Linked DNA regions of Methylosinus sp. H3A. The protein of the gene in region 2 interacts with the protein of the main gene of each other region in a pairwise test. Links are inferred from orthologs where the notes say so. Each region holds a gene or a part of one and is shown on either strand. Other genes may lie near its edges.

The links. Proteins that work in one complex are often made in the same cells at the same time.
Region 1: the proteins of grxD (region 2) and IY145_RS10580 interact in binary tests that used the Escherichia coli proteins (3 or more experiments, as listed by UniProt). The link is inferred for Methylosinus sp. H3A from one-to-one orthologs.

What each region holds. Positions count from the first base shown.
Region 1 is NZ_JADNQW010000005.1:1,624,418-1,628,122, forward strand. The notes cover bases 1-2,907. They hold IY145_RS10580 (BolA family protein), read left to right. Parts: upstream 1-1,263; coding sequence 1,264-1,551; downstream 1,552-2,907. Other genes in these bases: cobS (cobaltochelatase subunit CobS), read right to left, coding at 1-494; IY145_RS10575 (J domain-containing protein), read right to left, coding at 553-1,158; thrS (threonine--tRNA ligase), read left to right, coding at 1,873-2,907. In the rest of the region: more of thrS, read left to right, coding at 2,908-3,705. UniProt on the Escherichia coli protein: Transcriptional regulator that plays an important role in general stress response. Has many effects on cell morphology, cell growth and cell division. Acts by regulating the transcription of many genes, including dacA (PBP-5), dacC (PBP-6), ampC and mreB.
Region 2 is NZ_JADNQW010000005.1:1,880,185-1,887,406, reverse strand. Bases 4,503-7,222 are described here. They hold grxD (Grx4 family monothiol glutaredoxin), read right to left. Parts: upstream 6,175-7,222; coding sequence 5,830-6,174; downstream 4,503-5,829. Other genes in these bases: purL (phosphoribosylformylglycinamidine synthase subunit PurL), read right to left, coding at 6,495-7,222; IY145_RS11790 (BolA/IbaG family iron-sulfur metabolism protein), read right to left, coding at 6,250-6,480; IY145_RS11800 (NUDIX hydrolase), read left to right, coding at 5,070-5,642; tlpA (thiol:disulfide interchange protein TlpA), read left to right, coding at 4,503-5,058. Outside these bases: IY145_RS11840 (protein meaA), read left to right, coding at 1-92; IY145_RS26570 (GNAT family N-acetyltransferase), read right to left, coding at 235-591; IY145_RS11830 (hypothetical protein), read left to right, coding at 627-791; IY145_RS11825 (hypothetical protein), read left to right, coding at 868-1,131; lysA (diaminopimelate decarboxylase), read right to left, coding at 1,158-2,432; LPS translocon maturation chaperone LptM, read right to left, coding at 2,443-2,712; argH (argininosuccinate lyase), read right to left, coding at 2,976-4,361; more of tlpA, read left to right, coding at 4,384-4,502. UniProt on the Escherichia coli protein: Monothiol glutaredoxin involved in the biogenesis of iron-sulfur clusters.

The DNA.
Region 1 (3,705 bases), 260 kb from region 2 along the record:
CCGGAGACCTCCAGCACGCGCTGAATGACGAACATCACATCCGGGCGGCCGGCGTCATATTCGTCGAAGCACAGCGCGATATTGTGCTGAAGCGCCCAGGGCAGAATGCCGTCGCGGAATTCGGTCACCTGCTTGCCGTCCTTCAGCACGATCGCGTCCTTGCCGACGAGATCGATGCGCGAGACATGGCTGTCGAGATTGACGCGCACGCAGGGCCAGTTGAGGCGGGCGGCGACCTGCTCGATATGGGTCGATTTGCCGGTGCCGTGATAGCCCGTCACCATTACGCGGCGGTTGCGGGCGAAGCCGGCGAGAATGGCGAGCGTCGTCTCGCGATCGAAGAGATAATCGGGATCCCTGTCCGGGACGTGCTCGTCCGGCTGGGAATAGGCGGGAACCTCGAGATCGGAATCGATGCCGAACAGCTGGCGCACGGAGACTTTGAGGTCCGGCAGAGGCGCGGCCCCCGCGGCTTTGTCGCTTGCGAGTAACATTGATCCTCCGTTTCGCCGGCGCGCGCTCGCGACGCTCGCAGCCGGCCAGGACTCTTCGTCAAACGAGCTTGGCCGCCCGCAGTGTCTTATACGCGTGGATGATCTCCCGCAGTCTTTCCTCGCAGGAGCGATCTCCGCCATTGGCGTCCGGATGGTGACGTTTGACGAGCTCCTTATAGCGCGTCTTGATCGCTTCCGCACCGGCGCTCTCGTCGAGGCCGAGCGCGTTCAGCGCCTTGATCGTCACCGTCGAATAGCGCGGGGCGGCCTCCGCCTGCGGCCGTCCGCGGTGCGCCTTCTGGCGGTAGAGGCCGAGCGGATCGGCCAAATTCTCGGCCCGCAGCGGATCCTCGCGAAACGCGGCCTGCCCGCGCTTCACGCCCATCGACCAGGTGGGGCGATGGCCGGTGGTGGCGTCCTTCAGATAGCGGGCGACGTCTTCGTCGCTCATGCCATTGAAGTAGTTGTAAGAATTATTGTATTCCCGCACGTGCTCCAGGCAGAAGCAGAAATATTGCCCCTCGCGCAGCCGGCCCATGGGCGCGCGATGGGCCCCCTCCGCCTCGCAGCCGGGGGCGTCGCAGCGAAAACGGGTCTCGCGGCGCTCCTGCCTCTGTTCGGGCTTCACGCGGATACGATCGAAGAGGGGCGAATTCAAATCCATGGCGCTGCATTATGGTAGACTGGCCGCAGGCTGCAAGCGGAACCCGACGCCAATTTCATTCGGCGGGAATTTTGCTTGGGTCGCGGGGACGAGGAGGATTCCATTATGGCCGCACAAGGCAATATCGGCGCCGTCCAGGCCCGCATCCGTTCGAAACTGACCGAGGGGCTCGCTCCGCTCACCTTGAAGGTGATCGACGAGTCGGACAAGCACGCCGGCCATGGCGGCCATCATCAAGATGGCGAAAGCCATTTTCGTATCGAAGTCGTGAGCGAGGCTTTCGCCGGCAAGAGATTGGTGGAGCGGCATAGGATCGTCAATACGCTGCTCGCCGAGGAGCTGGCCGGCCGCGTTCACGCCCTGGCGATCACCGCCCGCGCTCCGCAGGAGTGAAGCGCCGAGCTGCGCTTCCATTGGCGCAGGATCGGCTCGGGACAGGCGGAATCATGTCGAAAGTCATCGAGAGGATGCGTGATTCTGCCTCTCTCCTCGATCGAGGCCGAGTCGGCTTTCGGCCCAGCTCACCGACGGCTCAGACCTGGAAGCGCTGGCATGCGGTAGCGTAGCGGGGGAGGTGGAAGCGCTTATGCGGCGCGCGCTACGCCGGCGATTGCCAAGCGCGACTTGCTTGCCTTATCAAAGCCCCGGCCCAAATTCGGGCCGAACGCGACTTACGCCGACTTGTATCGGCGAGTGGGCGCATGAGGAGAGCATATGATCGCCGTAACCTTCCCCGACGGGGCGTCCCGTCAATTCGAGCCCGGCGTCTCCGGCCTCGATATCGCCAAGAGCATTTCCCCTTCCCTCGCCAAGCGAACCGTCGCCATGGCTCTCGATGGAGAGCTGCGCGACCTCGTCGACACGATCGACCGCGACGCGAAAATCGAGTTCGTCGGCCGCGAAGACCCGCGCGCGCTGGAGCTGATCCGCCATGATTGCGCGCATCTTCTGGCGGAAGCGGTGCAGGAGCTGTTTCCCGGCACGCAGGTCACCATCGGCCCGGTGATCGAGAACGGCTTCTATTACGATTTCTATCGGTCCGAGCCTTTCACGCCCGACGATCTGCCGGCGATCGAGAAGAAGATGCGCGAGATCGTCGCGCGCGACGCCGCCATCACCAAGGAAGTCTGGAGCCGCGATCAGGCCAAGACCTATTTCACGGCGAAGGGCGAGGCCTTCAAGCGCGAGCTGATCGAGAGCATTCCCGGCGGCGAGGATCTGAAAATCTATCGCCAGGGCCATTGGCTCGACCTGTGCCGTGGCCCGCATTTGCCGTCGATCGGCAAGGTCGGAACCGCCTTCAAGCTGATGAAGGTGGCGGGCGCCTATTGGCGCGGCGATCACAACAACCCGATGCTCTCGCGCATCTACGGCACCGCCTTCGCGAAACAGGAAGACCTCGACGCCTATCTGCATCGGCTCGAGGAGGCCGAGCGGCGCGACCATCGCCGTCTCGGCCGCGAGATGGACCTGTTTCATTTCCAGGAGGAAGGGCCGGGCACGATCTTCTGGCACGAGAAGGGCTGGGCGCTGTTCCAGAGCCTCGTCTCTTATATGCGCCGGCGCCAGAAGGCCGCGGGCTATCGCGAGGTGAACACGCCGCAGGTGCTCGACCGTGCTTTGTGGGAAACGTCGGGCCATTGGCAGACCTATCACGAGAACATGTTCCTCACCAAGACCGAGGACGAGCGCGTTTTCGCGCTGAAGCCGATGAACTGCCCCGGACATGTGCAGATTTTCAAGAACGGGCTGAAGTCCTATCGCGACCTGCCGGTGAAGATCGCCGAATTCGGCATTGTGCATCGCTATGAGCCGTCGGGCGCGCTGCATGGCATGATGCGCGTGCGCGCCTTCACGCAGGACGATGCGCATATCTTCTGCAACGAGGATCAGATCATGGAGGAGGCGTTGAAGATCAACGACCTCATCCTGACGATCTACCGCGACTTCGGCTTCGACGATGTGGTGGTGAAGCTCTCCACGCGGCCGGAGAAGCGCGTCGGCTCCGATGAAGCCTGGGACAAGGCCGAGGCGGCGCTCCACAAGGTGCTCGAGGAGCTTTCCGCGCGCGGCCTCAAGACCGGCGTCAATCCGGGCGAGGGCGCCTTCTATGGGCCGAAGCTCGAATATACTTTGCGCGACGCCATCGGCCGCGAATGGCAATGCGGAACGACGCAGGTCGATTTCAACATGCCGGGGCGTTTCGGCGCCTTCTACATCGGCGCGGACAGCGAGAAGAAGACGCCGGTGATGATCCACCGCGCCATGTTCGGCTCGCTCGAGCGTTTCACCGGCATATTGATCGAGCATTACGCCGGTCATCTGCCGCTATGGCTCTCGCCGCTGCAGATCACCGTCTGCACCATCACGCAGGACGCCGACGACTATGCCTATGAGGTGGCGGCGGAGGCGCGCAAGCTCGGCCTCGCGGTCGATCTCGATCTGCGCAATGAGAAGATCACCTATAAGGTCCGCGAGCATTCGCTGGCCAAAGTTCCCGTTCTTCTCGTCGTCGGCAAGAAGGAGGCGGCCGAGCGCACGGTCTCG
Region 2 (7,222 bases):
CGGCGGTCTACACGCCGAAGAATTACGATCTCAACGCGATCATGACCGATCTCGCGCAGATTATCGAGAAGAGCGTCGAGGGGCGGGCGTAAGGCGCCTTCGCGCTGTCATCGCGAGCGCGGCGAAGCGATCAGAGCCGAGGGCGTCCCGCTGACGGATGGCTTCGGCGCGTCGCTCCTCGCGACGCCGACAGAACCGCAGACCTTTCTCCCGCGTCGCCGGCTTTCCCTGGGACTACGAAAATCGAGAATCTGGCGTTCGCCCTTCAGTGCGAACGGCGGATAAATCAGGCCACTCATAGGCGATGACTTTGGCTCGCGTTCCGCCCGTGTTGATCTCGATTTCCGTTTCAGGCAGCGCCCGACCTTGCATGTGCTCATAAAACATGCGCGCAGGAAAATTCGCGCTCAAAACAGTCAGTGTCATCCTTTGAAAGCCACGCTGCTTCGCAGTCGCCACGCATATACGAAACAGAGAGCTGCCGATGCCTTTTCCAATATAGGCGGGGTCGAGATAAATCGCATACAATTCTGCAACTGACTTGCTCGTCGCGGGTCCTAAGTCAGAAAATCCAATAATTTTGTCATTTATTCCAGCTATAAGACGGCATATTCAGAAATTATCAAATGACCGTTTTCCTCATGAAGCCAACTCAGCGCCATCCGACCGGCGGACAGCTTTTTAAGGTGCTCGTCAGCGTAAATGCCTTTGTAGGCCGCGCGGACCGCTTCCACGTGAACGCGAGCTATTTCGCCGGCATCCGTCGGCAACGCCTGTCTAATGTGAACTGATCCGTTCATGCGTCACACTATAGGGCAGCATTCGGCTCGTGTTGAATGCGGCCGCGAACATGCTATCTTTGCGTCCATGACCGCTCTGACGATCGACACCCTCGCCATCGTGCAGGTTTTACGCAAGAGAGGCTTCTCGGAAGAGCAGGCCATCGGCGTCGTCGAGGCGTTTCGCGAGATCGACGCCGGCTTGCTCGCCACCAAATCGGACATTCGCGAGGTCGAGGCCAAGATCGAGACCTCCGCCGCCAATCTCAAAGTCGATATTCTCCGCTGGCTCGTCGTCACGCAAATGGTGCTCGGCGGGTTTCTGCTCGCGGCGCTGAAGTTCCTGAGCTGATCCGCGGCGCTCGGCCGCGAAGCCCCTTACTTCCGCAACCACTCCGGCACAGAATCCAGCGCGATGAGCTGCTCCACGCTCGGGCGCTCGCGCACCACGGCCCACTCGGCGCCATCGACGAGAACCTCCGGCACGAGCGGGCGGCTGTTATAGGTCCCCGCCTGCACCGCGCCATAGGCGCCGGCCGTCAGAATGGCCAATAGATCGCCCTGCGCCGGCTCGGGGATGGAGCGGCCGAGGGCGATGTAATCGCCCGTCTCGCACACCGGCCCAACGACATCGGCGATAATGCGCGGATGCGACGGCGCAGCCTGCGCGACCGGGATCAGCTCGTGCCATGCGTCATAGAGCGTCGGGCGCACGAGATCATTCATGCCGGCGTCGACGATGACGAAAGACTTGGCCTCGCCCTGCTTCACATAGAGCACGCGCGTGACCAATATTCCCGAATTGCCGACGATGAGCCGTCCCGGCTCGAACAGCAATTTGCACCCGAGCCCTGCGATATGGCGGCGGACGATCTCGGCGTAGCGATCCGGGTGATAAGAGGCCGGGTCCTCGCCCTCGTGATAGGGAATGCCGAGCCCGCCGCCGAGATCGACATGGGAGATTTTGTGTCCATCGGCGCGCAGCCCCGCGACCAGCTCGGCGAGCAGAGAGAAAGCCTCGTCGAAGGGCGAAAGATCGGTGATCTGCGAGCCGATATGCATATCGACGCCCGTGACCTCGAGGCCCGGCAGCTTCGCCGCATGGGCGTAGATTTCGCGCGCGCGCGACAGCGGCACTCCGAATTTATTCTCGGCGAGGCCGGTCGAAATCTTGGCGTGGGTCTTGGCGTCGACGTCAGGATTGACGCGTAGCGAGATATGCGCGCGCTTGGCCCTAGCGGAGGCGATGCGGGAAATCTCGGCGAGCTCGGGCTCCGACTCCACATTGAAGCAGAAAATGCCCTCGTCGATCGCCAGCGCGATCTCGGACTGCGTCTTGCCGACGCCAGAAAAGGTGATCTTGCTCGCGGGAACGCCGGCGGCGCGGGCGCGCTTCAGCTCGCCGCCGGAGACGACGTCCATTCCGGCGCCGAGGCCGGCGAGCAGCGTCAGCACGGCCTGATTGGAATTGGCCTTCAGCGCATAGCAGACCAGCGCGTCGAGCCCGGCGAAGGCTGCCGAGAAGACCTGGAAATGCCGACGGATCGTCGTCGCCGAATAGCAGTAGAAGGGCGTTCCGACCTTCTCGGCGATCTTCGCCAACGGAACCTCGTCGGCGTGCAGCGCGCCGGCGCGATAGTCGAAGTGATGCATGTCGCTCGTTTCAGTCCAGCAGAGGATCGAGGATGAAAGGATATTGCTCGGGCGGTCGATAGCCCGGTGTGCCGGGGATATATTCCACCGCCTTCACATCCTCGGCGACCGGCGTCTTGCCGCCGACCGGAGTCAGCGTCGTCTTCTGCACGACCACGGCCTTGGGCCGCGCCGCGACCTCGGGCGGATAGTCGAGCGGGCCGCGCCGCCCGCAGCCGGAGAGCGCGAGCGCGAGAATCAGAAGCGTCGCCGCCGAACGCGGCCGGAGCAGATCAGCCATATGTCTCATCCATCGGAGCCGGATCGGGCCGGCACTATAGACGAAAGCGCGCGGATGACGAGACCGCGCGCTCTCACGATTCGGGGCGATCGTGGAGGGGCGTCACCCTCGTCCTCATGCTGAGGAGGTCGCAAAGCGACCGTCTCGAAGCAGGAGGGCGAGCTCCAGAAGGCGGCGCCGACGGTTTCCTCGTCCTTCGAAACGCGGCCTGCGGCCGCTCCTCAGGATGAGGAAACCTTCACCCGACTAGCCTGCTCTCTCTTCTACTTCTTCGCCAATTGCTTCAGCCAGCGCCGCGCCTGCTTGCGCACATTCTCCGGCGCCGTGCCGCCATAGCTCGTGCGGCTCTTCACCGATTTCTCGACGCCGAGCACGCTGAACACATCCTCGGTGATGCGCGGCTCGACCTCCTGCATCGTCTCCAGCGGCAGCTTCTCGAGGCCGACATTGCGCTCGGCGGCGATTCCGACGATGCGGCCGGTCACATGATGCGCCTCGCGGAAGGGCAGATTCAGCGCGCGCACCAGCCAATCGGCGAGGTCGGTGGCGGTGGCGTAGCCGGCGCCCGCGGCCTTGCGCATCCGGGGACGATCGACGCTCATGTCGCGAATCATGCCGGCCATCGCCGCCACGCAGAGCGCGAAATTGTCGAGCGCGTCGAAAGTGCCTTCCTTATCCTCCTGCATATCCTTGGAATAGGCGAGCGGCAGGCCCTTCATCACCACCAGCATCGCCTGCAGCGCGCCGATGATGCGCCCCGTCTTGCCGCGCACCAGCTCGGCCGCGTCGGGATTGCGCTTCTGCGGCATGATGGAGGAGCCGGTGGTGAATTTGTCGGAGAGCGCGACAAAGGCGAATTGCGAGGTCGTCCACAGCACGATCTCCTCCGCGAAACGCGAGAGATGCGTCGCCGAGATCGCCATCGCCGAAAGAGTCTCCAGCACGAAATCGCGATCGGAGACGCTGTCCAGCGAATTCGCGGTCGGCCGCGCGAAGCCGAGCGCCTTGGCCGTCTTCTCGCGATCGATGGGGAAGGAGGTGCCGGCCAGCGCCGCGGCGCCGAGCGGAGATTCGTTCAGCCGCGCGCGCGCGTCGGAAAAGCGGCCGCGGTCGCGCGAGAGCATTTCGACATAAGCGAGCAGATGATGGCCGAAAGTGACCGGCTGCGCCGATTGCAGATGGGTGAAGCCGGGCATGACGCTGCCCGCCTCCTCCAGCGCCTTCTCGGCGAGGGCGAGCTGGAGGTCCGCCAGTTGCGCGTCTATGTCGTCGATCGCGTCGCGGACATAGAGGCGGAAATCGGTCGCCACTTGGTCGTTGCGTGAGCGCGCCGTATGCAGGCGCCCGGCCGCCGGGCCGATGAGCTCGGCGAGCCGCGACTCGACATTCATATGAATGTCCTCGAGCGCGCGCGAGAAGGTGAAGCGCCCCTCCTCGATTTCGCCGCGGATTTGTTCTAGACCACGCGTGATGGCGGTGGCGTCCTCGGGCGCGACTATGCCGGTTTCGGCCAGCATGGCGACATGCGCGAGGGAGCCTCTCACGTCCTGTGGACCGAGGCGCTTGTCGAAATCGATGGAGACATTGATCGCCTCCAAAATCGCGTCGGTTGCGCTTTGAAAGCGGCCGCCCCATATTTTGCTTGTCATAACTCCTCGCGGAACGGGATCGATGACCGACCAGATGGAAAGCTCCAGCCGACGCAGCCTGCCGAAAATCGCGGGCGCGACTCTCGTCGCCGCCGCCGTCGCCGGCGTTCTATACGTGAACGGCGGCAGTAGCGGCAAGACGAGCGCGGTGAGCCAGGCCTGCGCCGCCTCCCGCGACACCTCGCAGCGCGTGTCAGCGCTCGCCAAGGGCGAGGTCGCGGCCATGGCCATCGCCAATGAGCCCGAGCCCATGCCGGAAGTGACCTTCACCGGGCCGGACGGCCAGAAGCGCAAGCTCGAGGACTTCAAGGGCAAGACCGTGCTGCTCAACCTCTGGGCCACATGGTGCGTGCCCTGCCGCGGCGAGATGGCCGCGCTCGACCGTCTGCAGGCGGCCGCCGGCTCCGATAAATTCGAGGTGGTGACGATCAATGTCGACACCTCCCGCCTCGAGCGGCCTAAGGCCTTCCTCGGCGAGATCGGCGCGAAGAACCTCGCCTATTACGCCGATCCCAAGGCCGAGATTTTCTTCCAGCTGCGGCAGAGCGGCCAGGCCCTGGGCCTGCCGACGACCTTTCTCATCGACGGCTCCGGCTGCCAGATCGGCCTGATGCAGGGTCCGGCCAATTGGGATTCGGAAGAGGGCCGCTCGCTGGTGACGCGCACGGCGGAGCTCTCCTCGCGGCCGACGCCCTGAGGAATGGCCCTTTGACCGACGACATATTGCGGCCCTGGGACGTCCGCTCGTCGCGCACGCTCGTCCGCGACCGCTGGATCAATCTGCGCGCCGACCATTGCGTGACGCGGCGCGGCGTCTCGCTCGATCCTTATTATGTGCTGGAATATGACGATTGGGTCCATGTCGTCGCTCTGGACGAAGAGGACCGTCTTTTGATGGTGCGGCAATATCGCCATGGCGTCGGCGCGGCGTCGCTGGAGCTGCCCGGCGGCAAGCTGGACGCGCATGAGAGCGATCCCCTAGCCGCCGGCGCGCGCGAATTGCTGGAAGAAACCGGACACGCCACGCCATCATTACGACATTTGGCGCGCCTGTCGCCCAATCCGGCGACGCATTCCAATTGGATTCATGTCCTCTATGGCGAGGGCGCGAGAGAGGTCGCGCCTTTGAATCTCGATAGCGGCGAGGACATAGTCGTCGAGCGCATTCCCTGGCGCGAGGCGCTCGAGCTGGCGCTCGGCGGCGGGATCGTCAACAGCCAGCATGTCGGGCTGCTGGTCATCGCTTTGGCGCAGGCCAAAGGCGTCAAAATCGGCGGATGACAGCGCGTGTGCGCGCTCTCCTTCTCCCACTCGTGGGAGAAGGCAGCCCGGCGCTGCCGGGTCGGATGAGGGTCCATCCGACCGCGACGCGATCTCTGCTCATCACTGTTCTCGACGAGCCCTCATCCGACCCTCGCTGACGCGAGGGCCACCTTCTCCCGCGAGCGGGAGAAGGAATCTCGCCCCGTCAGGCCTTGGCCGTCTGCGCGTGGGCGATGCCTTCCTTGTCGAAGAGCGCGACCAGCTCACCGGACTGGAACATCTCGCGGGTGATGTCGCAGCCGCCGATGAACTCGCCCTTCACATAGAGCTGGGGAATGGTCGGCCATTGCGAATAGGCCTTGATGCCGTCGCGAATGAAGGGATCGGCCAGCACATTGACGCTCTTGAAGGGAACGCCGACATGGCCGAGAATCTGGCAGACCTGCATGGAGAAGCCGCACTGCGGCGCGGCGGGCGTGCCCTTCATGAACAGCACGACATCGGCGCTGTCGATCTCGTTCTTGATCGCGGTAGTGGTGGAGTCGGACATGGGATTACCTCGTCTAGCGGAATTCAAGGTTCCGTTGCAGGCGGCCCGGCGAGCGCCGCCGGGCGTAGAAACGATTTATAGAGCGATCGTGGTCAGCGCCAGAGCATGCAGCTCGCCGCCGAGGCGCTCGCCGAAAGCCTTGTTGACCATCTGATGCTGCTGCACGCGGCTCTTGCCGCGGAAGGACTCCGACTTCACCGAGGCGGCCCAATGATCGCCGTCGTCGGCGAGCGCGGTGATCTCGATCACGGCGTCCGGAATGGCCACCTTGATGAGACGCTCGATTTCACTTCTTTCCATCGCCATTGCGCATCGACCTCCTAAAAGCCTAGAGCGAAGACGCTGTCGTCCCCGGCCATATAGGCCGGCAACGGCGCCTGCTGCGCATGTTGCACGTCGCAAAGCAATATCGGCGCCTCACCCGGCAGATGCAACTCGTTTCCGCCGGTCGCGCCGAGAGCGAGAACCGCCACGCCCGCGGCCTTCGCATCGGCCTCGATCGCCGCCGCTTCCGCCGGCTCGGCCACGACCAGATAGCGCGCCTGATCCTCGCCGAAGAGGATCGCATGGGCCGGGCCTTCCGGCAGGCGGTCTAGGGTCGCGCCGACGCCGCCGGCGATCGCCATTTCGGCGAGCGCCACGGCGAGGCCGCCGTCCGAGAGATCATGGACGGCGAGCGCCCGCTGCTCGAGCACGAGCGCGCGCACGAAATCGCCATTGCGCTTCTCGGCCTCGAGATCGACCGGCGGCGGCGCGCCGTCGCGGCGGCCGGCGAGATCGCGCAGATAGAGCGACTGGCCGAGCCAGCCTTTCGTCTCGCCGATGAGCAGGATGGTCTTGCCGCCCTCGGGCAAAGCGATGGTCGAGGCGAGCGCGACATCCGATATCACGCCGACGCCGCCGATCGCCGGGGTCGGCAGAATGCCGGTTCCCTGCGTCTCGTTGTAGAGCGAGACATTGCCGGAGACGATCGGGAAGTCGAGCGCCCGCGCCGCCTCGCCAATGCCTTGCAGGCAGCCGACGAACTGGCCCATGATCTCGGGCTTTT